Regions from separate parts of the Vibrio cyclitrophicus genome, predicted to be linked through region 2. Evidence: riboswitches for the same ligand, from Rfam matches in the RefSeq annotation. Region 2 holds a riboswitch; each other region holds the start of a gene.
What was found. Region 2 has a riboswitch for thiamine pyrophosphate ahead of thiD (bifunctional hydroxymethylpyrimidine kinase/phosphomethylpyrimidine kinase). Riboswitches for the same ligand answer to the same signal wherever they lie in the genome.
Positions count from the first base shown of each region.

Region 1: it holds a riboswitch for thiamine pyrophosphate, as region 2 does, so the genes downstream of both, thiB (thiamine ABC transporter substrate binding subunit) here and thiD (bifunctional hydroxymethylpyrimidine kinase/phosphomethylpyrimidine kinase) in region 2, are expected to answer to the same signal.
Region 3: it holds a riboswitch for thiamine pyrophosphate, as region 2 does, so the genes downstream of both, thiC (phosphomethylpyrimidine synthase ThiC) here and thiD (bifunctional hydroxymethylpyrimidine kinase/phosphomethylpyrimidine kinase) in region 2, are expected to answer to the same signal.

Region 1 covers NZ_AP025480.1:366,436-376,355, forward strand. Annotated here, with positions in the region: gene tamB (autotransporter assembly complex protein TamB) at 1-1,825, shown strand, start outside; gene OCW38_RS01735 (gamma-glutamylcyclotransferase family protein) at 1,899-2,252, shown strand; gene fbp (class 1 fructose-bisphosphatase) at 2,340-3,350, opposite strand; gene mpl (UDP-N-acetylmuramate:L-alanyl-gamma-D-glutamyl-meso-diaminopimelate ligase) at 3,621-4,979, shown strand; gene OCW38_RS01750 (flavin prenyltransferase UbiX) at 5,018-5,641, shown strand; TPP riboswitch at 5,685-5,804, shown strand; gene thiB (thiamine ABC transporter substrate binding subunit) at 5,858-6,850, shown strand; gene thiP (thiamine/thiamine pyrophosphate ABC transporter permease ThiP) at 6,936-8,531, shown strand; gene thiQ (thiamine ABC transporter ATP-binding protein) at 8,542-9,246, shown strand; gene yjgA (ribosome biogenesis factor YjgA) at 9,360-9,884, opposite strand.
Region 2 covers NZ_AP025481.1:1,001,604-1,011,523, forward strand. Annotated here, with positions in the region: gene tenA (thiaminase II) at 1-410, opposite strand, end outside; gene OCW38_RS19415 (ABC transporter substrate-binding protein) at 419-1,375, opposite strand; partial or broken gene OCW38_RS19420 (ABC transporter permease) at 1,496-2,230, opposite strand; gene OCW38_RS19425 (ABC transporter ATP-binding protein) at 2,334-3,098, opposite strand; gene thiD (bifunctional hydroxymethylpyrimidine kinase/phosphomethylpyrimidine kinase) at 3,088-3,981, opposite strand; TPP riboswitch at 4,078-4,189, opposite strand; gene OCW38_RS19435 (DMT family transporter) at 4,288-5,205, opposite strand; gene OCW38_RS19440 (helix-turn-helix domain-containing protein) at 5,291-6,019, opposite strand; gene OCW38_RS19445 (DUF4382 domain-containing protein) at 6,194-7,222, opposite strand; gene OCW38_RS19450 (DUF2999 family protein) at 7,646-7,897, opposite strand; gene OCW38_RS19455 (YdcF family protein) at 8,013-9,110, opposite strand; gene istA (IS21 family transposase) at 9,486-9,920, shown strand, end outside.
Region 3 covers NZ_AP025480.1:34,698-44,617, reverse strand. Annotated here, with positions in the region: gene OCW38_RS00195 (aminopeptidase P family protein) at 1-607, shown strand, start outside; gene thiH (2-iminoacetate synthase ThiH) at 743-1,870, opposite strand; gene OCW38_RS00185 (thiazole synthase) at 1,878-2,642, opposite strand; gene thiS (sulfur carrier protein ThiS) at 2,645-2,854, opposite strand; gene OCW38_RS00175 (HesA/MoeB/ThiF family protein) at 2,851-3,633, opposite strand; gene OCW38_RS00170 (thiamine phosphate synthase) at 3,623-4,915, opposite strand; gene thiC (phosphomethylpyrimidine synthase ThiC) at 4,915-6,864, opposite strand; TPP riboswitch at 6,995-7,093, opposite strand; gene crcB (fluoride efflux transporter CrcB) at 7,156-7,539, opposite strand; gene OCW38_RS00155 (multicopper oxidase family protein) at 7,640-9,022, opposite strand; tRNA gene OCW38_RS00150 (tRNA-Trp) at 9,342-9,418, opposite strand; tRNA gene OCW38_RS00145 (tRNA-Asp) at 9,479-9,555, opposite strand; rRNA gene rrf (5S ribosomal RNA) at 9,623-9,738, opposite strand; rRNA gene OCW38_RS00135 (23S ribosomal RNA) at 9,839-9,920, opposite strand, start outside.

The DNA of each region.
Region 1 (9,920 bases), on a different replicon from region 2:
CACAAGCTTGGCTATTTCGGGTGAGCTGATTCAAAAGCCTTCTATTATTTGGAATGGGTCGTTAGATCGAGTCAAAATCGCCACGGAACAAGGACCTTGGGTGCTAGACCAACCCGTCGCAATTAAAGCCGATGCCGACAAGCAGTTTGCCGATATTCAAGCTCATTGTTGGAAACAGGCCGGTTCTAGTGTGTGTTTGGATGAAGACGTTCGTGTTGGAAATTCGGGTGAGGCCAAGTTGGCCATCAACCAATTCGACTTCGATCAGATTAAAGCCTTTGTGCCTAAAGAGACGCAACTAGAGGGCTTAGTGAATGCGACCGCTCATGCCAAATGGTCGAAACAAGGCGAACCTGAAGTAACGGTTAGCGTCGATATGCCAAAAGGTCAGGTTGTTCAGCAAGTCGGAGAGCCAATCACACTGGGGTGGGAAAGTGTTGCATTGAATGCACGGCTGAAAGACAACAAACTGGATGCCGACTTTAAGTTGGATGTTTCTGATAATGGTGACTTATCTGGCACGGTGTCGTTACCAGATATTGTTGCTGAAGACAAAATGGTCGATGCGGCAATTAAACTAACGACATTCCATTTGGACTTCTTACAGCCGATCCTTGGTGAATACAGCATGCTGAAGGCTGATCTTGAGACTGACTTAAAGGTCCAAGGTTCTTTGATGCACCCCCAAGTTTTTGGTCAATTCTCGGTTAATGGGATTCAAGTTAAAGGGGATGTGACGCCTGTGGATGTTAAAGACGGTCGTATTGATCTCGACTTTAACGGTTACAGCGCAAAGCTTGATGCGAATGTCGAGACTCCAGACGGCCACCTTGATATTGAGGGCTCCGGAGATTGGCAGGATCTTCAAGCATGGCGATCAAATGTCCGGATCTTTGCTGATGAGTTGATGGTTGATATTCCACCGATGGTCAAGGTTAAAGTAGTTCCTGATATGACCATTGATGTTACGCCGGAGCTTGCAAAAATTACGGGTGACATTGCATTGCCATGGGGGCGAATTGTCGTAGAAGATTTACCTCCGTCAGCAGTTGGTGTGTCTTCTGATCAAGTTATTTTGAATAAAGACCTTCAACCAGAAAGTGAAGATACGATTCCATTCAATGTGATGACTAATATTAATATTTCAATTGGTGATGACTTTAAGCTTTCAGCCTTTGGCCTTGAAGGTGATTTAGTGGGTAAGTTGAATGTGGCTCAAAAAGATCAAGGCCCGTTTATCACCGGTGAAGTAAATATCGTAGATGGTACTTATCAATCATTCGGTCAAGACCTCCTGATTGAAGAGGGCAAGATCCTAATGAATGGGCCACCGGATCAGCCATATGTAGCGATAAATGCGATTCGCAACCCTGATAATACTCAGGATGACGTGACTGCTGGGATTCGAGTTACAGGCCCTGCTACAGAGCCGACCATCGAGATTTATTCTGACCCTGCGATGCCGCAAGCCAACGCGCTATCCTATATCTTACGGGGCCAAGATATCGATGGAGAGTCGAGTGGTTCTATGACGACCACATTAATTGGTTTGAGCTTAGCGAAGAGCGGTAAGGTCGTTGGCGAAATTGGCGAGGCATTTGGCGTACAGGATCTACAATTGGATACCGCAGGCTCTGGAGATGACTCTCAAGTGACGGTGAGTGGTTATATCCTTCCGGGGTTACAAGTCAAATATGGCGTGGGTATCTTCAACTCATTGGGTGAGTTTACCGTTCGTTATCGATTGATGCAGGATCTCTACGTGGAAGCAGTATCTGGCCTTGATAGTGCTGTGGACCTTCTTTATCAATTCGAATTTGAGTAAATTCATTTGAATTCGAGTTGCTGTAGTTTCATACATTGATTGGTACACAAATAGAAAGGGTCATGGAGGGCGTATGCAGCATCTTGTTTTTGTATATGGAACGTTGAGACAAGGTCAATCTAACCATCACTATTTGCAGCAGTGCGAGTACTTAGGAAGGTTTGATACACCTGAATATTATGCTATTTTTGATTTAGTTGCATATCCAGCGATGGTTTTTGGAAAGAAAAGTGTCGCTGGTGAGGTCTATTTAATTAACGACGAAGTTCTGGCATCGCTCGATCGGTTAGAGGATGTCCCGGTTGAGTATCGTCGCGAGCAAATAGAAACTATATTTGGATTAGCATGGGTATATTTGTATCAGCTTGATCTAGCAGAGAATAAAGAAATACTTTCGGGTGACTGGTGTAAGCGAAATAACGTGTAACCGCTCGGTGCTCTGAGTATCAAACAAAAAGCCAGCATGTGAATGCTGGCTTTTTAATGACGTTATTTTGATAATTAATCGAGAAAACTAGTCTCGGTTAAGCTCAAGAAACTCTTCTACTTTACGTACCATACTTGTTGAGCCAACGAAGAAAGGCACACGTTGATGTAACTCAGTTGGTTTGATATCCATGATGCGTTGAACACCATCTGATGCGATGCCACCAGCTTGCTCCATAAGGAAAGCAATTGGGTTGCACTCGTACAACAGACGTAGTTTTCCTTGAGGGTGACTTTGTGTACTTGGATACAAGTAGATGCCACCTTTCAGTAGGTTACGGTGGAAATCCGATACTAGAGAACCAATGTAACGAGAGGTGTAAGGACGGTTGTCACTCGGCTCATCTTCTTGGCAGTACTTAATGTACTTTTTAACACCCGTAGGGAAACGGAAGTAGTTACCTTCGTTGATTGAGTAAATCTTACCTTCATCAGGGACCATCATGTTTTCATGAGACAGACAGAAAGTACCCAATGATGGGTCGTAGGTGAAGCCATTTACACCAGCGCCTGTCGTGTAAACAAGCATGGTTGAAGAACCGTAAATCACGTAACCTGCGGCTACTTGCTTGTGTCCAGGTTGTAGGAAATCTTCTTCTGTTGGCGGAGTGCCAATCGGTGATACTCGACGGTAGATAGAGAAAATTGTACCAACAGATACATTCACATCGATGTTTGAAGAGCCATCAAGTGGATCCATCAAGACAACGTATTTTGCATTTTTGTTTAGCTCTTTATTGAAGGCAACTGCTTCGTCTTCTTCTTCACTTGCTACACCACAAACTTGATCGCGAGCTTCTAGAGCTGCTTTAAATTTGTCGTTAGCGTAAAGGTCTAGCTTCTGCTGCTCTTCACCTTGAACGTTGTCTGTACCAACAGCGCCAGTAATGTCGACAAGACCTGCTTTGTTGATTTCACGGTTAACAATTTTTGCAGCAAGACGAATTGATGACAAAAGGGATGATAGATCACCACTTGCATGGGGAAAGTCATTTTGTTTTGCAACAATGAACTCACCAAGGGTGCGCATCTCAGACATGTTATTTCCTTAAACTTCTCTCAATATTAGGGGGGATTTGAGCACTGTAGATTCTGCCTCTTGTGTGGGCTTTATTCATCTAGACGCTTACCTAAATTCTACGGCTTAGATCTTTTTAATGGTAATGAACTAAGCGACACAGATCTCACTTACTATGTCGACTAAATTTGTTTTGCATTGCCACTCGCTTTTAATCGTCAATTCATGATAATGAAGGCTGATAGTTTGATTTAAACATGGTTCATTTAGCCAAGCGTTTGGAAGCAATATATGCATATTCATATCTTAGGAATTTGTGGCACCTTCATGGGTGGTGCTGCGGTATTGGCTCGTCAATTAGGTCACAAGGTTACGGGTAGTGACGCGAATGTTTATCCTCCAATGAGCACGCTGTTGGAATCTCAAGGGATTGAAATTATTGAAGGGTTCGACCCGAGCCAATTAGAGCCAAGGCCGGACCTAGTGGTTATCGGCAATGCGATGAGCCGTGGTAATCCGTGCGTTGAGTATGTATTGGATAATAATCTTAGATACACATCTGGCCCGCAATGGTTGCAAGAGTTCCTACTGCATGACCGTTGGGTTCTGGCGGTGTCGGGTACGCATGGCAAAACTACAACATCAAGTATGTTGGCTTGGATCTTAGAAGATTGTGGTTATGCGCCAGGCTTCTTAGTGGGTGGCGTATTGGGTAATTTTGGTATATCGGCTCGCCTTGGTGAAAGTATGTTCTTCGTGGTGGAGGCCGACGAATACGACAGTGCTTTTTTCGATAAGCGATCTAAGTTTGTTCATTACCACCCAAGAACCTTGGTAGTGAATAATCTAGAGTTCGATCATGCTGACATCTTCGATGATCTTGAAGCGATTAAGCGACAGTTCCATCATTTGGTGCGCACTGTACCAAGTAACGGTCGTATTTTTTCACCTAAGCAAGGCACCGCTATTCAAGATGTTCTAGCTCGCGGTTGCTGGAGTGAAAGAGAATCGAGTGGTGAGCAAGGCGACTGGGATGCTAAGAAGCTGGTTAAAGATGGCTCTCAATTTGAGGTTTACCTCCAAAATGAATGTGTTGGAACGGTAAACTGGGATTTAGTGGGCGACCACAACGTAAATAATGCTTTGATGGCGATAGCTGCTGCACGACACGTGGGCGTGACACCAGACCTAGCTTGTGAATCGTTAGCTACTTTTATTAATACTAAGCGTCGTTTGGAGTTTAAAGGCGAGGTGGCAGGTGTTTCTGTTTATGATGATTTTGCACATCACCCAACGGCGATTGAACTTACTCTGGGCGGATTACGTAATAAGGTCGACACGAAAAAAATCATTGCCGTTTTAGAGCCTCGTTCTGCCACAATGAAACGTGGTGTGCACAAAGAAACTTTGGCTGATTCGTTGAAACAGGCGGATTCTACCTACTTATTCCAACCGGATAATATTGATTGGTCGGTTCAAGATGTCGCAGACGCTTGTCACCAACCTGCGTATGTGAGTGATGATATGGATGCATTCGTTGCTAAAATTGTCTCAGAGGCACAAGTGGGCGACCAAATCTTGGTAATGAGTAATGGTGGCTTTGGTGGCATTCACCAAAAACTGTTGGATGGATTGGCACTCAAAGGCTAACGACATCCACGACCTTATAATTTGAAGTAATTGAGAACATGACAAAACACGATAAAGCGATAACCCTCGCTTTCACTGGCGCATCTGGTGCGCCTTACGGACTGCGTTTACTTGAATGCCTACTGGCGGCAGATTATCAGGTTTATTTGCTGATATCGTCGGCAGCTCGAGTGGTGTTGGCGACCGAGCATGAACTTAAGTTACCTGCTGGGCCAGATGCTGCGAAACAAGCTTTAGTTAAGCATTTAGGTTGCGACCCAGAAAAGCTGGTGGTGTGTGGCAAAGATGATTGGTTCTCACCGGTTGCCTCTGGTTCAGCAGCACCGAAGCAGATGGTGGTGTGTCCATGTTCTGCAGGAAGCTTGGCATCCATTGCTCATGGCCTATCAGATAACCTGATCGAGCGAGCAGCGGACGTGGTTATGAAAGAGCGAGGCCAGCTGTTGTTAGTGGTTCGTGAGACGCCATTTTCTACGTTGCACTTAGAGAACATGCACAAACTCTCGACCATGGGCGTAACGATCATGCCCGCGGCTCCGGGTTTTTATCACCAACCTAAGTCGATCGAAGATCTGGTCGATTTTATGGTGGCGCGTATTCTCGATCATCTTGGTATCGAGCAAGGTTTAGTGCCACGTTGGGGGTACGATCAACGTAATTGATCCAAACTTGATAGCTTATTGTTAAAATTCGAATTACAATTCTGAACACTCATCGGGGAGCAAACCATTCAAATAATGAATGCGAGCTGAGATCAAGCAAGTGCTTGGGACCCGTAAACCTGAACCAGATAATGCTGGCGTAGGAATTGAGTTAGGAACAACTTCTACCGTTCTCCTCCCTCAAACCTGTGCCGCTCAGACCATGGAGAGCGTCCAGTGAAATTAACATTTACAACTCTTGCTGTTACTACAGCTATCTCTTTCTCTGCCGTTGCTGCAGACAATACTCTAACTGTATATACCTATGATTCTTTTGCTGCGGATTGGGGCCCTCGTCCTGCCGTTGAAAAAGCATTCGAAGAAAAGTGTGGTTGTGATGTGAATTTTGTCGCGCTAGAAGATGGCGTGTCTATTTTAAATCGCTTGCGTCTTGAAGGTGGTAACAGCAAAGCTGATATCGTGTTAGGCCTAGATAACAATCTAATGGCTGAAGCGAAAGCGACGGGCTTATTGGCTGAGCACAGTGTTGATACGTCAGCAGTAACGCTTCCTAATGGTTGGAGTGACAGCACTTTTGTTCCATATGACTTTGGCTACTTTGCTTTTATTTACAACAAAGAGAAGTTGGTAAATCCACCTAAGAGCCTTAAAGAACTGGTTGAGCAGCGTGATGATCTTAAGGTTATCTACCAGGATCCACGTACATCAACACCAGGTCAAGGCATGATGCTATGGATGAAGTCTGTTTACGGTGATGAAGCGACAGACGCGTGGAAGAAGCTCGCTCAGAAAACGGTTACTGTGACTAAAGGTTGGTCTGAGGCTTACTCTATGTTCCTAAAAGGCGAGTCGGACTTAGTCCTGTCTTACACGACTTCTCCGGCTTACCACATCATTGCAGAAGGTGATTCTAAGTACGCAGCAGCAAGCTTTGAAGAAGGTCATTATACTCAAGTCGAAGTGGCAGCTAAGGTCAAAGGCAGCAAGAACGAAAAGCTGGCTGATGAATTTATGGTATTTATCCTGAGTGACGAGTTCCAATCAGCGATGCCAACGGGTAACTGGATGTACCCAGTGACAGATATTGAGCTTCCAAAAGGGTTCGAGCAACTTACGGTTCCTCAAAAAGCGCTAGGTTTCACGCCTGAAGAAATAGCATCTAAGCGTAAGCCATGGATTCGTGAATGGCAGAGTGCACTTACTTTTTAACTTACTATTAAAAAGATGAGCGCCCTGTACTTAAAGGCTCATTCGTGATGTTTGGAATGAGCCATTTACGGTAAATAATTAATTTATGATAAAGAAAACACCTAAGGTCGGGATCTGGGTTGCGATACTCATTACCGCCTTCGTGGTTTCAGCAGTTGGGGCATTGCTTAGCAATGCCCCTTCTCTTGATATCAGCCTAGTATGGTCTGATCCTTACTATTGGCATGTAACGAAATTCAGTTTTTATCAGGCGACACTCTCAACTGTGCTGAGTGTTGGCTTTGCTATACCTATTGCGCATGCTCTGTGTCGCAGACAGTTCTTTGGAAGAGCCTTGTTATTAAGGTTGTTCGCGTCAACCTTGGTTCTACCTGTGTTGGTCGGCGTATTTGGCTTGCTGGCGATTTACGGCAACAGTGGTTGGTTAGCTAAGTTCTTAGCGAACTTAGACATAGAGTTACCATTCTCGATTTATGGCTTGAATGGTATTTTACTAGCGCATGTTTTTTTCAACCTGCCTTACGCCAGCCGTTTACTTCTGCAAGCTTTGGATACCGTGCCTGCCGAGCAGCACAAGCTGTGTGCTCATTTAGGCATGAGCCATTGGAATAAATTTAAATGGGTTGAATGGCCGAGGTTAAGACAGCAGCTGCCGCATGTGTGCGGTTTGGTCTTCATGTTGTGCTTCACCAGCTTTGCTACCGTGATGGCGTTGGGTGGTGGTCCGAAATCAACCACCATTGAGCTAGCCATCTACCAAGCAATTAAATTCGACTTTGACCTGCAGGCTGGCGCGTTACTCGCGATATGGCAAATGCTGTTGTGTGGCGTATTAGCGGTGAGTATTCAGCGTTTGTCTAAGCCCATCTCTGTGACGGCTAGTCAGCTGTCGGAAGATAAATATTTGGTTAAGGACAGCTGGTGGTCAAAAGCTTGGGATAGCTTTTGGATCATCATAGTCTCAATACTGGTATTACCGCCATTAGCCATGGTTGTTCTAAGTGGTATTAACTCCCAGGCACTCACTGTACTGAGCAGTGAGCCGTTTTGGGCTGCGCTAATGACCTCGGTTCGTGTTGCTTCCCTCGCAAGCATTATCGCCGTTGGTATTGGTATCGCAATCCTTCTAACTAGTCGCACATGGCGTTTGCAAAACAAGAACTATAGAGCGGATAAGATTGAGCTGATTGGCACTATTATTTTGGTGACGCCGGGCTTAGTGATCAGTACGGGCCTCTTCTTATTACTGCGCTCATTTACCGATGTGTTCAGTTTGGCTTTCTTTATTGTGATTGCTGTAAACAGCTTGATGGCGCTGCCTTACGTGATTAAAACCTTGGCCCAACCTATGCTGCATCTTTCTCAGCAGTATCAGTATGTGTGTGCAAGCTTAGGAATGACAGGGTTCACTCGCTTTAGGCTCGTGGAGTGGCGCGCATTGCGCAAACCGATGGCGCAAGCATTCTCAATCAGCTTTATGCTGGCGATGGGCGACTTAAGTGCGATAGCCTTGTTTGGTAGCCAAGACTTTAGAACTTTGCCTTTGTATCTATTTCAATTGTTAGGCAGCTATCAAATGGAAGCGGCGGCAGTGGTGTCAGTGAGTTTATTGTTACTGAGTGTGGGCAGCTTTAGTTTGATTGAATTTTTGTTTACTCGAAGCTCAAAGCTAAAGAGTTAAGGAACCGATGATGTTAGTGATGAAAAATGTGGATTACCATTATCACCAAGAGTTGTTTAGTTTTGATTTCCAAGCAGAGCAGGGCGATATTGTTGCTCTTATGGGGCCAAGTGGTGCGGGGAAATCAACGCTACTCGCATTGGTTGCTGGCTTTATTGAGCCAACATCGGGCGAGATCTCGGTGGCAGGCCAATCGCTGATTGGCAAAGAAGCACATCAGCGCCCATTGGCGATGTTGTTCCAAGAACATAACCTATTTGCGCACCTCACGGTGCGTGAAAATATTGGCCTGGGTTTGCACCCAGGATTAAAGCTTACGGTAACCCAAAAGCTAGAAGTCGAACAAGCTGCTACACAAGTAGGGGTTGCTGAGTATTTAGATCGGCTGCCAGAGCATTTATCGGGTGGTCAGCGTCAGCGTGTTGCGCTAGCTCGCTGTTTTGTACAGCCGCATAATATTTGGCTGCTTGATGAGCCATTTTCTGCGCTTGATCCTTTGCTTCGTGAAGAGATGCTGAGCTTAGTGAAGCGATTAGCGGCAGAGCGAAACATTACTGTTTTGATGGTGACACACCATTTAGGTGATGCGCGCAGTATCGCGAACAAGTTTGTGTTTGTGGCATTGGGTAAGGTTTTAGTCGAAGACTCGATAGATGCGCTAACTGTCGATCACCCACAAGTCGAATTGAGTTCCTTTGTTCGAGCAGGTGAGTGAAGACTCATTCAGCCTTGATATTGAATACTTCTTGATATTGAGAGCGTCGAAAACAAAAAGACCTAGCATGTGCTAGGTCTTTGATTATCTTTACAAGTAAAGCAAGACGAAGATTAGTCGCCTAGCTTTAGCTCTTTTAAGATTTGGAAAATTTCACGAGAAGCTTTGGCTGGCTTGTTCGCTGATTTTTCTTTGTTAGCTTGGCGAGCGAGCTGACGAAGACGTTGACGGTCTGCTTCAGGGTACATGTCCATAACGTCTGAAATGGCAGTATCGCCTTCAGCTACAACACGGTCACGCAGTTGCTCAAGCTTATGTAGCTCAGCGGTTGCTTGTGAGTGCTTGTTACGTACTTTATCCAAAGCCGCTTGAATTGGCTCAGGATCGACACTACGCATTACTTTACCAATGTACTGAAGTTGACGGCGCTTCGCTTCATTTTTAAAGCGTTGTGCATCTTTAATCGCTTGTGCCAAATCTTCAGACAGAGGAAACTTGTCTAATACAGAAGGCTTTAAACCAACAAGCTCTTCTCCCAGCTTTTGCAGGGCATCCATGTCCGTTTTCATTTCTGTCTTACTTACCCAGATGATTTCTTCTTCTGGTTCCCATGGGGCTTTTTGGTTTTTGCGAGCCATCTTTTCTGCCTATGTCACTATCTCAAACGAATATAT
Region 2 (9,920 bases):
CCAATTGAACACGGAGCCAGTGCCGCATAAAGATCGACAAGATCACCCGTCATACCCGCGTCTAGAACGTAGCGTGTGTAAGCGACTGTGCCGAAATCTTCAGGTTCGTTTTCTAGGTCAGATTCCGTTAAGCCCCACTGACCACAGTAAGTCACGTGGTGAGATATTTCAGAATCTAGCAGAGCATGAACACTTGGCAATGCACGGCGCATATCAGCCAAGGTTTTCGCCTTGTAAATCGCCAACGCATAAGCGCGAGCATATTGCTTCAAGAACAGAAAATCTTGTTTCAAATAATGCAGGAAACACGGCTGAGCGAGTGTGCCGTTCGCCAGCGTTTTAACAAAATCATGCTCTGTGTAGTCTTGCCAATCTTGCTGACAGGCTTGGATTAAGTCTTGGTATTTCATGAGATTCCTTAGTCAAAAGTCGGTACGTAGTCAGCGGCTTTTGGTAGTGATTTGATAATGCCTTTGTCGAACATGAACTGTGCGTAATCGTCGTAACGTTTCAGGTCAACCGCTGAAGGGCGAAGTGCAAAACGAGTCAGCGTGTCGTTCCATGCGCGTTGGTTAAGCTCGTTGTTCAGCGTATCAGGTGAATACGCAACAAACTCGCTCCATGACTCTTGTGGGTGGTTAACAATGTAAGTGGTTGCTTGTTCCAATGCTTTGTTGAACGCTTTGATCGCTTCATCATCATGTTGCTTTGCGTTCGCAACAAAGATAAGCTCATCGTAAGCAGGAACACCGTGCTCTTCTGGGAAGAATGCTTTTGCTTTAAAGCCTTCAAGAGCTAACTGGTTGGTCTCGAAGTTACGTAAGCCACCCCAGATTGCATCTACCTTCCCTGATGCCAATGAAGACGACAGTGCCCAACCAACATTGATGGTTTGCACGTCTGTAAACTCAACGCTTTCTTGAGCCAGCATGGTGCCAATAGTCGCTTCTTCGTTACCAGCAATCGCAATACCAATCTTCTTGCCTTTCAGATCCGCTAGCGTATCGTTCTTGCCGTTATCCAATACCATTAGTGTATTTAGTGGCGTCGCGATAAGGGTTGATGCACGAACTAAAGGAAGACCCGCTGCCACATCCATGGTTAAACTTGGTTGGTAAGTTACCGCTAAATCGACCTTACCTGCCGCGACCAATTTTGCTGGTGTGCTTGGGTCTGCTGGCTCTTGAATTTCAACATCTAGACCTTGGTCAGCAAAGTAGCCACGCTCTTGAGCGATCACAATCGGGCCATGGTTCGGGTTCACAAACCAGTCCAACATCAGTGTCAGTTTCTTTTGTTCAGAGTCCGCTAGAGCATGACCTGACACTAGCGAAGCAAGCAGTGCCACTGCACCTACCAATTTGGTGTTTTTCATAGTTAACCTTTCCTTTTGAATATTATTATTGTGTTTATAGAGCTAGTTTTTAACGACGTTTTGTTTAGATAAATAGCGTTGAGCGAAGCCTTATTAAACAAAGTGTTATTGATCAAGCCATCACTGGTTCTCCCAAGGGATGGCTTTTTTGAGTAACTTATCTGTGATGAAATAGAGCGAGATAGACAGCACCGCCAAGATAAATAAGGCCGCAAACATCTCATCAATGATCATGCGCGCATTGGCTTGTAGCATTAAGTAACCTAAACCTTCACTGGAGCCTACCCACTCACCGACGACTGCGCCTATTGGGGCTATCACCACCGCTACACGAATGCCAGACGCCAATGTTGGCAATGCAGCAGGAAGTTGGATATAGCGGAGCAATTGCCATTTCGATGCACCCATCGTCTTAGCAAGATCAAGATAACCTGTCGGTGTATTACGCAGACCGTCGTAACAGCAAGTGGTCACAGGGAAGAAGATAATGATCGCCGCCATCACCACTTTTGAAGCAATGCCATAGCCAAGCCAAAGCATAAGTACTGGCGCAATCGCAAATACAGGAATCGCTTGGCTAGCAATCAAGATAGGCAATAGCCAACGCTTCAACGGGTCAAACATCAACATCTGCAAGGCGAAAAACAGCCCCATGGATAAACCGAGCAATAGACCAAGTAAGATCTCTTGCGCAGTCACCCAAGTGTGTTTGAGTAACACATCGTAGCGTTCAATCAGCTTGAGGGAGACTTCTGCGGGAGCTGGCAGAATGAAGCTTGGCATCTCGAATATAATTACCACCATTTGCCACAAACCAAGAATCACAGCACTGCTAATAAGCAAACGCATAACAGGATTCATCTGGCGAGGACGCGCAGTGCTAGCCTGCGCGTTAGTTGAACTTTCTTCCATTGAGTTTTCTATCTTGGAGCTATCAGTAGCTTCACTTCGAGTTAGTTCATTCATAATCACGCTCCAACTGTTCTAAGATCGCTTGTTGTAGCTCGGCACACTCACCATCTAACACTCGTGGCGTTGACGTGTGAGGCACAGATAAAGAGTGAGCACTCGCAGGCGTGCCTTGCAACACATACAAGTTATCCGCCAGACGCACCGCTTCTTGTGGATCATGAGTGATCAACACAACGGTTTTACCCCTTAACAGTTCACACGCTAAACTTTGCAGCTTGTGTCTCGTTACCGCATCCAGCGCAGAGAAAGGCTCATCCATCAGCGCGACTGGCTTGTCTTGCATTAAGGTTCGAGCCAAAGCAACACGCTGACGCATACCACCAGACAATTGATCCGGCATAGCATCCGCGTAATCAGCCAGACCAACAGAAATCAGTAGCTCTAACGCCTGATTTTTATGCTCGATATTTTTATGCTTATCTGCGGAATTTTGAAAGCGATGGCTCAAACACACGTTGTCGATAACCGATAGCCATGGCAGTAACAAATCTTGCTGCGCCATGTAAGCGATGCGATCGGTGAGAGGCAATTCATCAGACGTTGCCAATGTGCCCTGCCATTCCACCTTGTCGTCCAACAAGCCTGCCAGATAACGCAATACCGTGGTTTTTCCGCAGCCACTGCGACCAAGTAACACTGTCCACTTGCCTGCTTTTAAGCTCAATGACAGTCCAGATAAGGTCGCGTGCTCGCTATCTCGGTAACGCAGAGTCGCATTACTGAGTTGAACGCCAATCGTATTAACGGACATTACCGTGCCCAACGAAGAAGTGATTTACAGGGCCGTGACCTTGACCAACTTGAAGTTCGTCGGCGTGAGCAATTGCTCGTGAAATGTATTGTTTACCTAGGTCGACAGCCTCTGGAAGTTTGTTGCCTTGAGCCAAGAAAGAAGCAATAGCAGAAGAGAGCGTGCAGCCCGTTCCATGAGTGTTTTTGGTAGGAAAACGCTTCGCGCTAATCAGAGCAGATGTGGTTGGCAGAATCAGTAAGTCGTTACTGTTTTCATCTTTCTCCAGGTGGCCGCCTTTCAAGAGAACCGCTTTAGCACCTAGTGCGCGTAAATCTTCAATCATGCCCTGCATTTCAGCTTCGCTTTCAGGTACCGGCTTGCCTGTTAACGCCGCGCCTTCAGGCAAATTAGGCGTAATGATGTCTGCCAGCGGAATCAGCTCTTGTTTCAGTGTAGTAATGGCTGAGTTTTCTAAAAGAAGATCACCACTGGTTGCGACCATTACAGGGTCAATCACTAAGTGTTTAGGTTGGTACTGCTTAATTTTATCAGCGACGACTTTGATGATTTGCGAATCGGCCAACATGCCGACTTTTACTGCCACGATATTGAGATCAGTAAAAACCGCATCTAACTGGCTAGCAACATGGTCGAGTGGAATAGGCAAAATGGCGGAAACGCCTTGGGTATTCTGAGAGGTAATTGCGGTAATTACCGAACAAGCGAAGCTGCCCGTTGCAGACATGGCTTTAATATCAGCTTGGATCCCTGCACCGCCGCCGCTGTCTGAGCCTGCGATCGTCAATACAATCGGAGTGTTTGTTCGAATCGAACCATCAGCAGAGTGCTGTGAAACTGAGGCTTTTAGCGTTAAATCTTTTGAATTAGAACTGTGTGTCATTGTCGCTCCTACTATCTTACAAGACGTAGGAGAACGAACACCGATCGAAGGAGAAGTCGCAATAAACACATGAAAGTTTTCATGGGTGCAGACGCAGATCAAGTGCTTATAGTTCCCTACGCCAGTGTTAACTGAATCAGGTTCAACGGGTCTCGATTAACGATCTCAGCAAACACCAAATAAGGTATATGCCCCCCGACTATTGATAGCGATAGTAACAGCACTCTCACAACTGAGATACTGATTTTATTCAATTATAAGAATTACACATGAAAAAATTTCAATTAGGCAAAACAAAACAAATACTTATAACGTTCCTTTAGATGGCTTCGACTGTATAAACAAGCACAACACAATCAGAGACATACCTAACCAGCCTGTAAAAGGAATCAGCTCACCGACAACACAGACGGCAAGCACCGCTGCAACTACTGGTTCAAACAGAGTCAGCAGATTGGCGCTACTCGCGGTCACGTGGCGTAAACCAAAACTGAACGCGATATAGCCCAAGCATTGTGGGATTAACGTCAGATAACTGATGACTAATACGTTAATCTGCGAGGAAAACAGGTTCTCCCCCGTAAACCAGAGCGTTGGCAGCAACAGCATCGCACCCAGGCCAAAAATACTGCCCATCGCCGCTTGTGACTTAATCCCTTTGTCGATCAGTGCTTTGGTCGCCCAAGAATAAATGGCGTAACACAACCCAGCGAGCAAACCTAAAGCAATACCGAACAGCTTGAGATCATCACCGGATTCATTCGTCGATGAAGATTCTGAAAACACCAACAACCCAATACCCACCACACCAATCGCAAAGCTAGTGAGCCAACGTTTGTTGATATTATACTTTTTGCTAATAAGACACTCTAACAGAGCAGAAAAGAAAGGTGCGGTAGCAATCGAAACCACTGTACCAATCGCCACGCCAGATAATTTCATTGAAGAATAGAAAGCTAAAGGATAGATCGCTAAAGCCAAAGCGCTCACTGCCAACAGCTTCTTATTCTGCAAAAGTTTATCAAGGGCTAATAGGATTTTTCGATACGCTAGGCCCGCTTGCATTAGGCCGCCGACACCCATAGAGAAAGCACCAATCGCTAATGGGCTTAGATCAGGCGCAAAACTTGCGGCGGTGCCTGTCGTGCCCCATAAAATGGAAGCAAACAAGATGGCTAAAGTGCCCGTTTGGAATTCGTTAACGCGATTGATGGCAAGATTCATTTCTATTACCCAATTTTCAGTTCTGAAATAGATAATAATGAAGATTGATAAAAGTTAGTTTGCCGAAAGGACGCTATTGTTGTTTCTAAAGACTGTCTTTCATTGAGCCTAGAAACGCCCTTGGAGACATTCCAAAGTGCTGAGAGAAGCGGCGACTGAAAGCAGAAACATCACTATATCCCACATTTTCAGCGATCAATTGAACAGGTAAATCTGTGTGGGTTAACAAGGCTTGAGCTTTCTCCATACGATATCGAGTGATGTATTTAAGCGCACTGATACCCAGGCATTCTTTGAAGCGTTTTTTAAATTGAGTGGGACTCAAACAGGCCGTTTCTGCAAGTTGTGATATGGATAACGGTTGCGTGTAGTTATCCGCTATCAGCCTTTGTACGGCGCGGATTCTTGGGTCGATGCTCTTGCTCACTTGTTGTTGCTCTAACAGCAGTGAAAACACATCCAAAATTGATGACTCAATACCGCTATCGACCTGATATTCCAACTGCTTCTCTACAAACAACAAGAAGCTCATCAAAGGTGGCGTTATCGTGAAAACCGAAAGCTCATGCTCTAACAAATGCTGCGGCAACTCCGCCATATCCGCGACAATAAACCGCGCTGCTTCATCCGCCTTAAACGCATGCGCGGTGGTTACTGGAATCACCACACATTCGCCCACCGCCACTTTACCGACATACCCCACCATTTCGATATTAATACTGCCTTGGATCGGCAATACCAGTTGATGATGGTCATCATGAGCATGGGTATTAAATTGCTTGGTGTAAGATCGAATGCTTAAGCTAGATTTCATGAGCAACGCCGGAGTACATTTCGCTAGGTTAAAGTAAGAGATACAACGTTACATTATCACTTCCCTAGAGTCACACTCAATGATCATCAAATTCATGCTAACTAGGTGACATGATCAAAAACGGCCTCCAAATAAGAGGCCGTATTTATTCGAATGCTAAATCACGTCAAAGATTTAAAACGATACTTGGTTATCCTGACCAACCACTACCTGAACACTATTTTGAACATCATAGATTTCAAAACCATCAGCAACCGGATCAGCATTGTCTTCATCACTGTCGTAATGCGCAGTACAGGTATAACCCAATGAGTAAGTACCTGGATCAATGAAGCCCAGAGAGAACTCATAGTTAGTCTGTGCTTCATTCATTGCTACTGACGCTGAAGTGATCGGTTTCACTTCATCACTGCCGCCAATCGGAGCCATGTTAGCTTTAGCGATGTCACCTTCATACAAATAAACCGATTGGACGAAGGTATTGTCATTTGTAGGGTTACAAGCTCCAAAAGTTGTTGTCGCTACAGTACCTTCAATGTTTCCTGTCTCAACCGTATTGATAAGGCTTACAGACGTTCTTTGAATAGTGTAATCAGGGAAAGTCGAACTGTTCTTTAGGCCACGTCGAAGATCGAACTCGACAACAAAATCGTTACTCTGTTGGTTCACATTAAATGAATCATTAAAGTAAAGCACGCCAGCGTTATCTTCTTTACCAACACCTTGCGGGCACGCGCCATTACCTTTCACCGTTAACTCACGAATCGAGTCATCGTTTTCTACAACATAAGATGGATGTGTCGGGTGATCGCCATCATTCGCAAACACACATAGTTTATAGCTACCTACTGGAACTACCTCGTTTTCAATCAAAGGAAGTGCATCGCTTCCTTGGTAATCCAATAAATTGACACTTAATGGAATAGGATCTTCACCGTCTGTCAACGGGTCGCCATTTTCATCAACGTAATCACCGTTTTCGTCCGTTTTATACACGTCATACACTAGCGTTGTACCTCCCTGAGTCGGAAGTAAAGCTACCTTGCTGAATGTCACCGTCACATCTTTAACATCATCGACGGGCGCATCACTCACACTCAAGGTAATGGGTGTCGTACTGCTTGATGATCCTGAGTCTCCGCCACAACCAACAAGCCCGGCCAACACAAGGCTAGCTAAAGCCGTTTCCTTTAAATATTTCATAACTCATTTCCTATAAAATCACTGCTCAATAAAGGGCTTATTTGAGTGCCCTCTTATTCTTTTTCTTGTTGTGACCCATAAATAAACAGCGCTATTGTTTGATGTTTATATCCCTACTATTCAGGGCATTCCTCATCCAAAAAACACTGTTCATCAAGGTGCACATATCAAGTCGCACATAGGTTAATTAAGTCTAGTAAGTAAATTGTCAGTAGCAACGCATGTTTGGCAAAAGTGCTGTCAATTGTGTTGAAATAGTCGTTGAGTAGAAAATGGGAAGCAGGGATTGAAAGCAACTTGATCAAAGTGAATAATCGCCACCAAGATCAAAAAAGGCCGTTAAGACAGCCTGTTGCTGAACTTAAACGACCTTTTCATTGAATTTTGATTAAGCTAATTCGATCTTAGCTCATTCAAATTGACTTATTTTTGAAGTTGTTCTTTAGCCGCTTCAACCTTAGAGAAATCTAGGCCAAGCTCTTCAACGGCTTCTTTGATTAGCGCAGGGTTTTGCATTACCTGACCCATCAGCATTTGAAGTTTATCTTGTGGTAAGCCAAGTTGGCTGATTGTCGCCATTGCTGCAAGAGGGTTCTCTGTCAGCGTCTTGAATATCTCGCTGATTTGCTCATCGCTAATATTGTTCTCTTTCAACATTGCTAAAATCGGGTTCATCACTTTACCTTTGAAACACTAAAATTAATAGAGCGCCAGTTTACCACCTAGCGCCTCTCGATAGTACCAGCAAGTTGTGCTTTGCTTAACCCAAGTTATTGCTTAGATTTTAGGCTTAACGCGACTCTAGCGGATAAGAGCGGTAACTCCACATGCCATAGGTTCTTAGAGCATCACGATAAATACCTAACAGTTCGCCACTGCTTGCATTTTTAAGACTTTCTAATGGCTTGTCTGGGTAAGCAACCGTATCAAATGTAATTCCTTGAGGGCCAGTTTGCCAGCTCGCAATTTCAAACAAAGTTTGACCACGACGAACATGGCTTGCCGAGCTAATAATGGTCGCATGCTTAATATTATGACGAGCAAGCGCATAGCTACTGAACAAAGCATTCCCTACCGTGCTAGTCGCATAGTTCTCTTCAATGATACGATCTTTACTCACCCCTTTTGAAATAAGCCAATTCGCCATCAACTTGCCTTCTGTCTTGTGGTTCTTAGGCACGCCACCCGTTAGCACAATCATCGCATCCGGGTTGGCTTTAGACATTGCCAATGTGGTTTCAAGACGTTCAATCAAGATCTCATGCATTGAACCATCTGGGTTCAGCGCGTAACCCAAAGTAACTATCGCGCCGTGATCGCTCAGTAGCCCTTTATCTGCTGATTCTTTCAACGGTGTTTCTAATACGCGATCGACCGTAGCAAAGATACGTTTGATGTCTTCGGCTTTGCCTTTGTTCAGGCTCTCAAGCTTCTGCATATGCTTGTTGGATTCACTATCATTACCATCGAATCTTTGCCAAACCGCAAGGTAAGAATGAAGATCGACATCGTCTGGCGCAACCGTCAACGCTTGCTCAAACAACTCAATAGCGCGCTCTGCATTCTTGTTATAGATCTGAGCGTTCGCTGCCGAAATCAGCAAGTCAGTGCGGTAAGGTTCTAACTGGTAAGCTTCTAACAATCGATTCGTCACAATTTCCATGTTGCTTGGCATTTTAGCCGTGAAGCCAGCGTGAGAAATTCTTGCTGGAGACTTGAACGCTTGCAACGCATCAAGAAGTAGTTGGTCGACAACTTGTCGCTTAGTCACCAACTGCGCGTAATCCGCAGAAGCTTGTACTGCGCCATCGTTAGCAGCAAAAGAATAAGGAATTGCGCCAAAAGCCAGCATGCCACCAAGAGCGAGGGCGATAATGTTCTTTTTCATGGAAAGATCCTGTGTCGTTAAGTGTTCACATCAGATTTGCTCCCCAATGTAAGCCCCTAGTATTAAAAAACCGTGAAGCACACCAGAATCTACAGCGTTAATATTCCTTGGTTGCATAAGATGTGGCTGCAGATCACGATTTTATGTGCCTAAACACGCTCGCCAATCTAACGAGTTGTTGTATAACAATGATGTTACTGACTATTTTCGAATATCTAGCTTCAAATTCACACGCCTCCCCCACCATAATCGACAATTACATTTAGACTGACGACCAACTGTCAGCGCCGATGTAAAAATGACCCACTAACGCCGATTTAAAATTGACCCACTTGAGGCAAACTATCCGTTCGTAAATGGACAAAGCGGCGGATTATGATCAATCAGGAGCAACTAGTGGAAATACATGTTTTACATCAGCAAGGGTGCAGCATCCGCCGTATCGCCAAGGATTTGGGTATCTCAAGGAATACCGTTCGTAACTATCTCCGTGATAGAAGCAAAGCCCTCGTGTACCCCGAGCGTCAATCGCGACCAACTAAACTTCAGCCATACCATGACTACTTGCGTACTCGCATTGACGCAGCAAAACCGTATTGGATACCAGCAACAGTCCTACTACGTGAATTAAAAGCGCTTGGCTATGAGGGCGGTATAACGATGCTCAAGGAGCACATCAAGCAATACAAACCTAGCACGCCAGTCGACCCCGTGGTTCGATTCGAGACAAAGCCTGGTGAGCAGATGCAGGTCGACTTCACTACCATCACGCATTACGGCGTACGTGTTAAAGCCTTCGTTGCAACGCTT
Region 3 (9,920 bases), on a different replicon from region 2:
AGTCGATTCAGGCGGTCAGTACTTAGATGGTACAACGGACATCACTCGTACTATCGCGATTGGCCAACCAAGCGACGAAATGATTCAACAGTTCACTCTCGCACTTAAAGGTCATATCGGCATCGCACGAGCTAGTTTCCCACAAGGCACTCGTGGTTTCCAACTGGATATCCTAGCGCGCCAGCACTTATGGGCTGAAGGCTTCGACTACGACCACGGTACTGGTCATGGTGTAGGTCACTTCCTAAGTGTTCATGAAGGCCCACAAAGTATCTCTAAGAAGTTAATCGACGTGCCTCTAGTTAAAGGTATGGTGTTATCAAACGAACCAGGTTACTACCGTGCTGATGAATTTGGTATCCGCATCGAGAACCTAGAACTGGTTGTTGAGCTGCCAACTCAGGGTGACTTCTCTGTATTGACGTTTGAATCACTAACTCGTTGCCCAATCGATAAGCGCAACATCAATGTTGATTTGCTAACACGACCTGAACTGGCATGGCTGAACGACTACCATCAAAAAGTATGGAGCGACGTTAGCCCATTAGTTGAAGGTGATACGTTGGAATGGCTACGTCAATCAACGACACCATTAGCTCACGCTTAATAGCTTTCTAGGCTGTTTACTTAACCAAAACAAGCTCGCTAAATTAGATATAAAAACGGCTACCTAAAGGTAGCCGTTTTTGTTTGTCGATAGCATCCCATCGATGTTTCACGTGGAACATCAACCAAACGTTGATTAACCAGAATAGGCACTGTGCCAGTCTCGCCACACTGGGTCGAAACCACGCTGACGAATCATCGACTCAACATCGGCAGCACTTCTCTCATCACTTATCTCAAACTGTTCGAGTTCTTCCTCACCCGAAGCATAACCACCAGGTTGGGTTTTTGACGCAGCCGACATACTGGTGATTCCTAATGGCAACACATTGTCGCGGAAGGTTGCTGACTCACGAGTAGATAGAGATAACTCGACCTCAGGGTTTAAGAGTCTATATGCGCAGATAAGCTGAACCAACTGTTTATCGTTCATGACCGACTTAGGCTGCAAGCCTCCATTACCGTCTCCACCCTCGCACGGGCGAAGACGCGGGAATGAAATTGAATAGCGAGTCTGCCAATAAGTGCGCTCCAGGTAATCCAAGTGAGCAGCAACAAAGAAGCAGTCGGTTCTCCAATCTTCCAAACCAATCAAGGCACCAATACCTATCTTATCGATCCCCGCTTTTGCCAAGCGATCAGGAGTTTCAAGACGATATTCAAAATCCATTTTATTGCCACGTAGATGATGCTCAGCGTAAGTTCTTGGCTGGTAAGTCTCTTGGTAAACCATAACAGCATCTAAACCGAGAGATTTAAGCTCTGCGTAATCATGTTGATCAAGCGGCTGCACTTCCATTGCAAGGTAGTTAAATTGCTTTTTGATAGTCGGCAACACCTGTCGAAAGTAATTCATCCCGACCTTAGTTTCATGTTCACCGGTGACCAACAAAACGCTATCAAACTTCATCTTTTTGATAGCCGCACTTTCGGCATCAATTTCATCCAAAGTAAGCGTGCGGCGCTTGATACGATTCTCCATTGAGAAACCACAATACGTGCATGCATTCGCGCATAGATTCGAGAGATACAAAGGAATATAAAGCGACATTGTATTACCAAATCGCTTACGAGTTAGCGCCAACGATTGTTGTGCCATCTGCTCTAAGTAAGGTTCTGCCGCCGGAGAGATCAGAGCCTTAAAGTCTTCTAGGTCGCGTTTGGGTTTACTCAGAGCACGTTCAACATCCGCTGCCGTTTTACTGAAGATAGACATACCAATGTCATCCCAGTTGAGCTGTTTAAATCGATCAACAAACGTCATGGCAATATTACTCGTCTAGAAATGAAGTTAACGGACTGGAAGCAACCGCGTGAGATACCTGACCAGCGAGACCAGCAAGGTAAGCCATACGACCTGCTTCAACTGCCAACTTAAAAGCAATCGCCATATCAACAGGTTGTTGGGAAGCCGCAATCGCCGTATTCACTAACACTGCATCTGCGCCCATTTCCATTGCGCGAGCAGCATGAGATGGTGCACCTATGCCTGCATCCACAATCACAGGGACATTCGCTTGGTCGATAATGATCTCTAAGAAGTCTGCCGAAGCGATACCTTTGTTTGAACCAATTGGGGCACCTAGCGGCATAACCGCAGTACAACCCACCTCTTCCAAGCGTTTACACAATACTGGATCGGCATGACAGTAAGGCAACACAATAAAGCCATCTTTAACCAGTTGCTCAGCAGCTTTAAGCGTTTCAATTGGGTCTGGCATCAAGTACTTTGGATCTGGGTGAATTTCCAGTTTGAGCCAATTTGTGCCTAGAGCTTCACGAGCCAAATGCGCAGCAAAGATGGCGTCTTTTGCATTCTTAGCACCTGACGTATTCGGTAGTAAGTTCACGCCAGCATCAATGATGGGTTGTAAAATGTCGTCTTGCTCAGAGCGAATATCAACTCTCTTAAGCGCCATAGTTGCCAATTCCGAACCTGAGGCCTCGATAGCACTCGCCATCAATTGCTTATTGGCGAACTTACCCGTTCCAGTGAAGAGTCGTGATTGAAACGTTTTATCTGCGATAGTTAACATGGTTAGCCTCCTGCAATGGCTTGGAAAAGAGATATAGCGTCGCCTTCATTAACGACTGTTTGTTGCCACTGGCTACGCGGGACAACCGCATTATTGATTGCAAACACACAACCTAGATCAGGTAATGCTAGAACTTGGATAATGTCCGCTAGAGACGACGAGTGTGCTACTTGTTCTGATTGTTCGTTTATCGAGATAGTTATATGGCTCATTGGATTTCTTCTTCTAAATGCTTAACTACAGACGCACTGCACACAAGACATTCACTATCTTGAGTGACCATAAGGTTTTGCCAATTCATCGTCTGGCCATCGAACAGTTTGAGTTGATGTGTTGCGACCTGAAACTCACCACGAGTTAGACGTTGAATAGCAGCCAAAGCTTGAAGGTTACCTATGGTGCCAACAACTGGGCCTATGATGCCGCTATCGCTACAACGCGTCGTTTGTGGATGCTGTCTGAACGGGAACAAGCAGTGATAGCACCCTTTCTGATTCTGATAATCAAATACAATAAACTGGCCTTTCCAGCCAATTGCAGAACCAGAAATCAAAGGGGTCTTCGTGCTGAAACATGCTTGGTTAACCTGCTGGCGTGACGCGAAGTTGTCAGTACAATCCAACACTAAGTCAGCTAGCATCACTTCAAGCTCAAGCTGACTTTCACTCATTCGTTGATTGATGGTTCTTACTTGGCTGCGACCATTGAGCTCACTCAGTTGTTGCTTTAACGCTTCAACCTTAAGCGAACCTAACTGACTTTCCCTGAACGCGACCTGCCGTTGCAGGTTCGATGAATCGACACAATCATCATCAACCAGCACGATCTTTCCAACACCAGAAGCAGCTAGATAAAGAGACGCGGCATTACCTAAGCCACCACAACCAATCAACAACACATGACTATTTAGTAAGTTGCGTTGCCCTTGCTCACCCACTTCAGATAACGCAATTTGTCGTTGATAACGAATGAATTCAAAGTCACTCAGCATAGCTAGGCTCCGACATAACCTCTTCTTTGAGAGTTGAAGGTTTAGACGTCATCTGTTTTTCGAAAAATTCGATCACTTTCTGTGGGTCTTCCGCCAATGTAATCGCACGTACCACCGCCAAGCTCGATACCCCACACTCCCACACCTGCTCGGCTGTCGATTGGTCAATACCGCCAATAGCAACCGTCGGATAGCCAGTAAGTTCTTCTGTGTATGGGATAGTATCAATCAGCTGTTGATACAGAGATAAACGAACTAAACCCTGAGGTTTCGATGGCATCTGTTTAGTTGTTGTTGGGAAGATATGCCCTAGCGCAATATAGCTTGGGTTGATTTGAACAATGCGTAGCAACTCGTAATAGCCATGAGTCGAGAGTCCGATCTTAATACCCGCTTGGCTCAACTGTGAGAGGTTTGATTCTTCAATATCCTCTTGCCCCAAGTGAACACCAAAAGCGTCATGCTTGAGTGCAAGCTGCCAGTAATCATTGATAAAAACTTGAGCGTTATGCTCTCGACCAAGCTCGATAGATCGTGTGACTTGTTGTTCTAAGTCCGCTTGATGCGGGTTCTTAATACGTAGTTGGACAGTGTTGATTCCAAGCTTGAGTAATCTTTCGATCCACTCAACATCATCAACTACGGGGTATAAACCGAGGCTACTCTTATTCAATTCAGGAAAATAAAGTGATGTTCCTTGGTTAGCCCAACCTACGCTTATGTCCAACCGTTGATCTTCAAGAACAGGGATAGGAAAGTCTTGATAATGTGCTGGCCATGTTCCACGTGAAACATTCGATGCAGCGCGAGCTAAAACTAGTGCGTCTTCTAATGGGAATTCCAGCGCCAACAAAGTAAGTAACCAAGCAAAATGACCACTACTATCTAATTCTTGATGAGCTGTAGTTTCACTCTTAATGACACGATTAGCATCTAGGTGAGACCAAATATCCATTACAGATGAATCATCTGAGACACCAATATAGATAGTGTTTGGAGATTGTGTAAAGGCACCACAAACGTCAGTTAGCGCGACAGAATGACTGTAATCAACAACATGATTCAGTTCCGCTAACTTACACTCCGCCAATGAATCAACATCATGAACGAAGCCAATAGATAACGCCTGCTGAGCATCAACGATAGAGAAGTATTGAGTTGGGCTTACGCCCAACTCAACTGTATCGGTTGCCAAACCTTGTCGCTTAGCAACCAATAGACAGTTCTGCACCTCTCCCGTTAACTCAATATTTTGAGATGGGATGAGTATCTTCACTGTCATTATTCCTCTAATTGAGCTTCTTTTGCACCTACTGCAGGGTGGTAAAGTTCAGAGCCGGTATCACGGAACTCTTGTGATTTCTGACGCATCCCTTCCAACGGGTTATCCAACATCTTAATTTCGATAGCCTGATCAGCCGCCACTTGTTCGGTGTCTTTCGCATACTCTCGTACTTCCTGAGAGATCTTCATCGAGCAGAATTTAGGTCCACACATAGAGCAGAAGTGAGCAACCTTACCCGACTCTTGTGGCAGGGTTTCATCGTGGAAAGAACGCGCGGTTTCCGGATCTAAAGCTAGATTAAATTGGTCTTCCCAACGGAATTCAAAACGCGCCTTTGATAATGCATTGTCGCGGATCTGTGCGCCCGGATGTCCTTTTGCCAAGTCTGCTGCATGCGCTGCCAGCTTATAAGTAATCAAGCCAGTCTTCACGTCTTCTTTGTTTGGTAAGCCTAGGTGCTCTTTAGGGGTTACATAACACAGCATCGCACAGCCGTACCAACCAATCATGGCGGCACCAATACCAGAGGTAATATGGTCGTAACCAGGGGCAATATCTGTCGTCAGTGGACCTAAAGTATAGAAAGGTGCTTCGTGGCAGTGCTCTAACTGCTCGTCCATATTCTCTTTAATCAGGTGCATTGGTACATGTCCAGGGCCTTCAATAATCACCTGAACGTCGTATTCCCAAGCCACTTTAGTCAACTCACCTAGGGTCCGTAACTCCGAGAATTGAGCCTCATCATTAGCATCTGCAATAGAACCCGGACGTAAACCGTCACCTAATGATAGAGCAACATCGTACTTCGAACAGATCTCACAGATCTCACGGAAGTGGGTATAAAGGAAACTTTCTTGGTGATGAGCAAGACACCATTTCGCGATGATGGAGCCGCCACGAGAGACAATACCAGTCACACGTTTAGCGGTCATAGGAACGTAGCGAAGCAATAAGCCTGCGTGGATAGTAAAGTAATCAACACCCTGCTCTGCTTGTTCAATCAAGGTATCGCGCATCACTTCCCAGTTAAGGTCTTCCGCAACGCCATTCACTTTTTCAAGTGCCTGATACATAGGAACCGTACCAATTGGTACTGGGCTATTACGCAAGATCCATTCGCGAGTCTCGTGGATATTACGGCCGGTGGAAAGGTCCATCACGGTATCGCCACCCCAGCGAGTCGACCAGACTAGCTTCTCAACTTCTTCTTCAATCGAAGAGCTTACTGAAGAGTTACCGATATTGGCGTTCACTTTCACTAAGAAGTTTCGGCCAATAATCATAGGTTCTGATTCTGGGTGGTTGATGTTCGACGGGATGATAGCTCGGCCTTCAGCGACTTCTTTACGTACGAACTCAGGGGTGATCTCTTTCGGCAGGTTTGCGCCAAAGTTATGGCCAGGGTGTTGGTGGTTCAGCTGCTCATCAGCGAATTTCTGACGTCCCATGTTCTCACGTATCGCAATGTACTCCATCTCAGGAGTAATAATTCCCTGACGAGCATAGTGCAGCTGAGTAACACATTGATCGCCAGTCGCGCGACGAATTCTAGGTAGGTTGCCGTAGCGAAGGTCGTCTAGGGTTTCATCTTGTAAACGTTCTTTGGTGTAAACAGAGCTTACATCATCTAACAGTTCCGTATCACCACGCTCTTCAATCCATTGCTCTCGCAACTTAGGAAGACCGCTATACAGGTCTATTTCGTGTGTAGGATCTGTGTAAACACCGGAGGTATCGTAAACTTGAATGGGTGCATTAGGTTCGAATACAGGCTCTTTTTTACTGCCACCCACAAGGCTATCAGCGAGTGATATTTCTCGGACAGGGACTTGAATATCCGCTCGAGATCCTTGAATGTAAGCTTTTTTTGAATTTGGATAAGGTTGTACGGATAAAGAATCAATGAAATTCTTCGCTTCCAGTCTTGCTTGTTTACGACTCGACATAGCATTTTTCCTTGGCTTTTAGCCATTATTTATAGGGATAAAAATGCTTGACGGATTTGATGCTACAAGAGGGATCACAACAAGAAAATACAGTTGTGATCTGGAGATAGATCTCTAGAAGGACTCTAGTTAGATATCTACTCTTGTTCCCTTCGCAGGTATTAGCCTGATCAGGTTCAACGGATCCCGAGTTAACGGTCTCAGCCATATGGCACTCCGACAAGTTCGATCGAGTATATAAAAATGGCTCGGATAAACCAAGCCGAGTTGTTAACAAATCGTAAGAAAGTTTTAAGACTTTATCAAAAGTTGGAAGCCGATCCATGCTGCTGAGATGCTGAGAACCACGTTGAGTAGCACATTGAGTCCCATCTTAAAGAAAGCACCCTGCTGCATAAGAAGCACGTTATCCATCGAAAATGTAGAAAATGTAGTCAGTGCTCCAAGGAAGCCAAGACCGATAATTTGTCTCCATGGTTCTGTTGCAACCATCTCATTCTCAAACGCTGCGATGAGTAAGCCCATAATTAAAGAGCCAATCACGTTAACAGTTAGCGTACCGTAAGGGAAACCACGCCCTAGCATCACCACACATAACTCTGAAATCAAATAACGCGAACAAGCACCAAATGCGCCACCAATGGCAATAAAACCTAAAATAGATAACTGACCCATGAATCCTCCCAAACAATAGTCCCTATATTCTAGCTTTACCGTCGATAAAAGCGAGGGTAGAAACTAAGAATGCATGCGCAAATATTAAACGTTACAGGTGTCACTTAACTTCAATATATCCCATCAATCCTGTTTTCATGTGCTCAATTACATGACAGTGGTACATCCAGCGTCCGGGGTTGTCTGCAACAAATGCAGCTTTAGCTCGGCCATTTTTTCCAAGTAACACTGTATCGGTATGGAAAGGCTCTTCAATTTTTTTACCATCAAGTTCCAATACAGTAAATGTATGACCATGAATATGAATCGGGTGATGATATTGAGTGACGTTCTTAAGATCGAATATGTAAGTCTTACCCAACTCTAAAGTCGCCAATGGTTCAGGAATATTGTCTTTGCTCATTCCTTCCCATGCTCTTTTATTTGTTAGCCAAAACTTAGGCATCGATTTTCCATCTTTGGATACTGGAGAAACAGCCCCTTCCCATTCAAATAAAAAGTCGATCTCTTCAGCATTAGCAAGATCTAGGTTGGGCACTGGATTCAATGGTAGTAATGGCAACGAACGTCCTTGAGCAAATGCTGAATCTACGACTTCAAATTCACACAAAGAAAATGGGAAACGCCCCTTCATATGGAGAACGTTAACTCGCTCACCAGCTTTAGGAGCGATCAGTCCGATATCAACACGCATACCCGGACCAATTTTATGTTGAGTCAGTTTATAAGGCGTTTTTACAGGATTACCATCGATGGCTATAACCCATGCTTCAGCCCCTTCGACAGCAATAGGGTAAGTGATCGTATTATCGACATTAGCAATACGCAGTCTAGTCGCTGCATACTGCTTCAACTGATATACGGGTTCATGGACTCCATTAACACTACTCCACTCCCCAGGAGTGCCCATACGAGCACTGAGTCGTGGGATCATTAAATCTTTCCATTGACCCTGCTTGTCGATGTGCCAATGCTTAAGCATCAATGCGTGTTCTTCATCGAACCGTACTGGATTGCTCTCTTCTACGATAATAAGACCAACTAAGCCCATACCAAGCTGCTTCACGCTATTCATGTGTGGGTGATACCAAAACGTACCGGCATCTGGCGGCGTAAACTCATAAATGAATGTTTCACCTGGCATGATTGGTGGCTGACTTAAGAAGGGAACCCCATCCATTTCGATAGGAATTCTTAAACCATGCCAATGAATAGTCGTCGGCTCTGATAGCTTATTCGTAAAGCGGATCGTGACCTTTTCACCCTGTCGACATCGAATCGTTGGCGCTGGAATCTGGCCATTGAAACCCAAAATATTGGTATTAAATCCCTTCACTAACTCTGCTGTTGAGGGCTCAGCAGTTAAGTCATAAACATACTTTCCTTGCTCATCAGCAGACCGCTTCATTGAACAAGCGGGTAGTACTGTTAATGCAGATATAGCGAGAGATGATTGAATAAACTTACGACGGGAAATATCCATATTTGTTGCCTTTTAGTAATAACGACCAAAATGTAACAAAATATTGAGAATAATTCTCATAAAGAAGTGTGGATTGTGTTGTTAATTGCTTATAAAAGAGACTGAGATAAGTAAGCACTTACATTTCTAAGACAATATTCTATTCAAGGTAGGTAATTATCAATTAAAAATCGAACAAATATAAATCAAAAAGACTCTAGGATTTCTGCTTCGATGGGGATCAATATAGTCGACTTGGCTGACACTCCGGTCCTCAACGTCACTTTGAAAAAGTGACAGATACAAAAAAGCTCCAGCATTTCTGCTGGAGCTTTAAATATGGCAGGGGTGGAGAGATTCGAACTCCCAACACGCGGATTTGGAATCCGCTGCTCTGCCAATTGGAGCTACACCCCTAAAACTTTATCTTGCTTCAGATTCGAAAAAACCTCGCACTAGGCGAGGTTATCGAATAAGTGGCGGAGTGGACGGGACTCGAACCCGCGACCCCCGGCGTGACAGGCCGGTATTCTAACCAACTGAACTACCACTCCGCAGTGGTCAACTCACTAAGTGAGCGTCCATATCTCCAGGTTGGTCAACCTAAAGATTTAATTTAAAGCCTGGCGATGTCCTACTCTCACATGGGGAAGCCCCACACTACCATCGGCGCTATTGTGTTTCACTTCTGAGTTCGGCATGGAATCAGGTGGGTCCACAATGCTATGGTCGCCAAGCAAATTTTAAAATTCGGAAAACTGTATTTAAAAGTTATGTCTCTTCAAACGCATTCAAGGTCTGTCTTTCTTTGAGTCCACAAAACCCCTTGGGTGTTGTATGGTTAAGCCTCACGGGCAATTAGTACAGGTTAGCTCAATGCCTCGCAGCACTTACACACCCTGCCTATCAACGTCGTAGT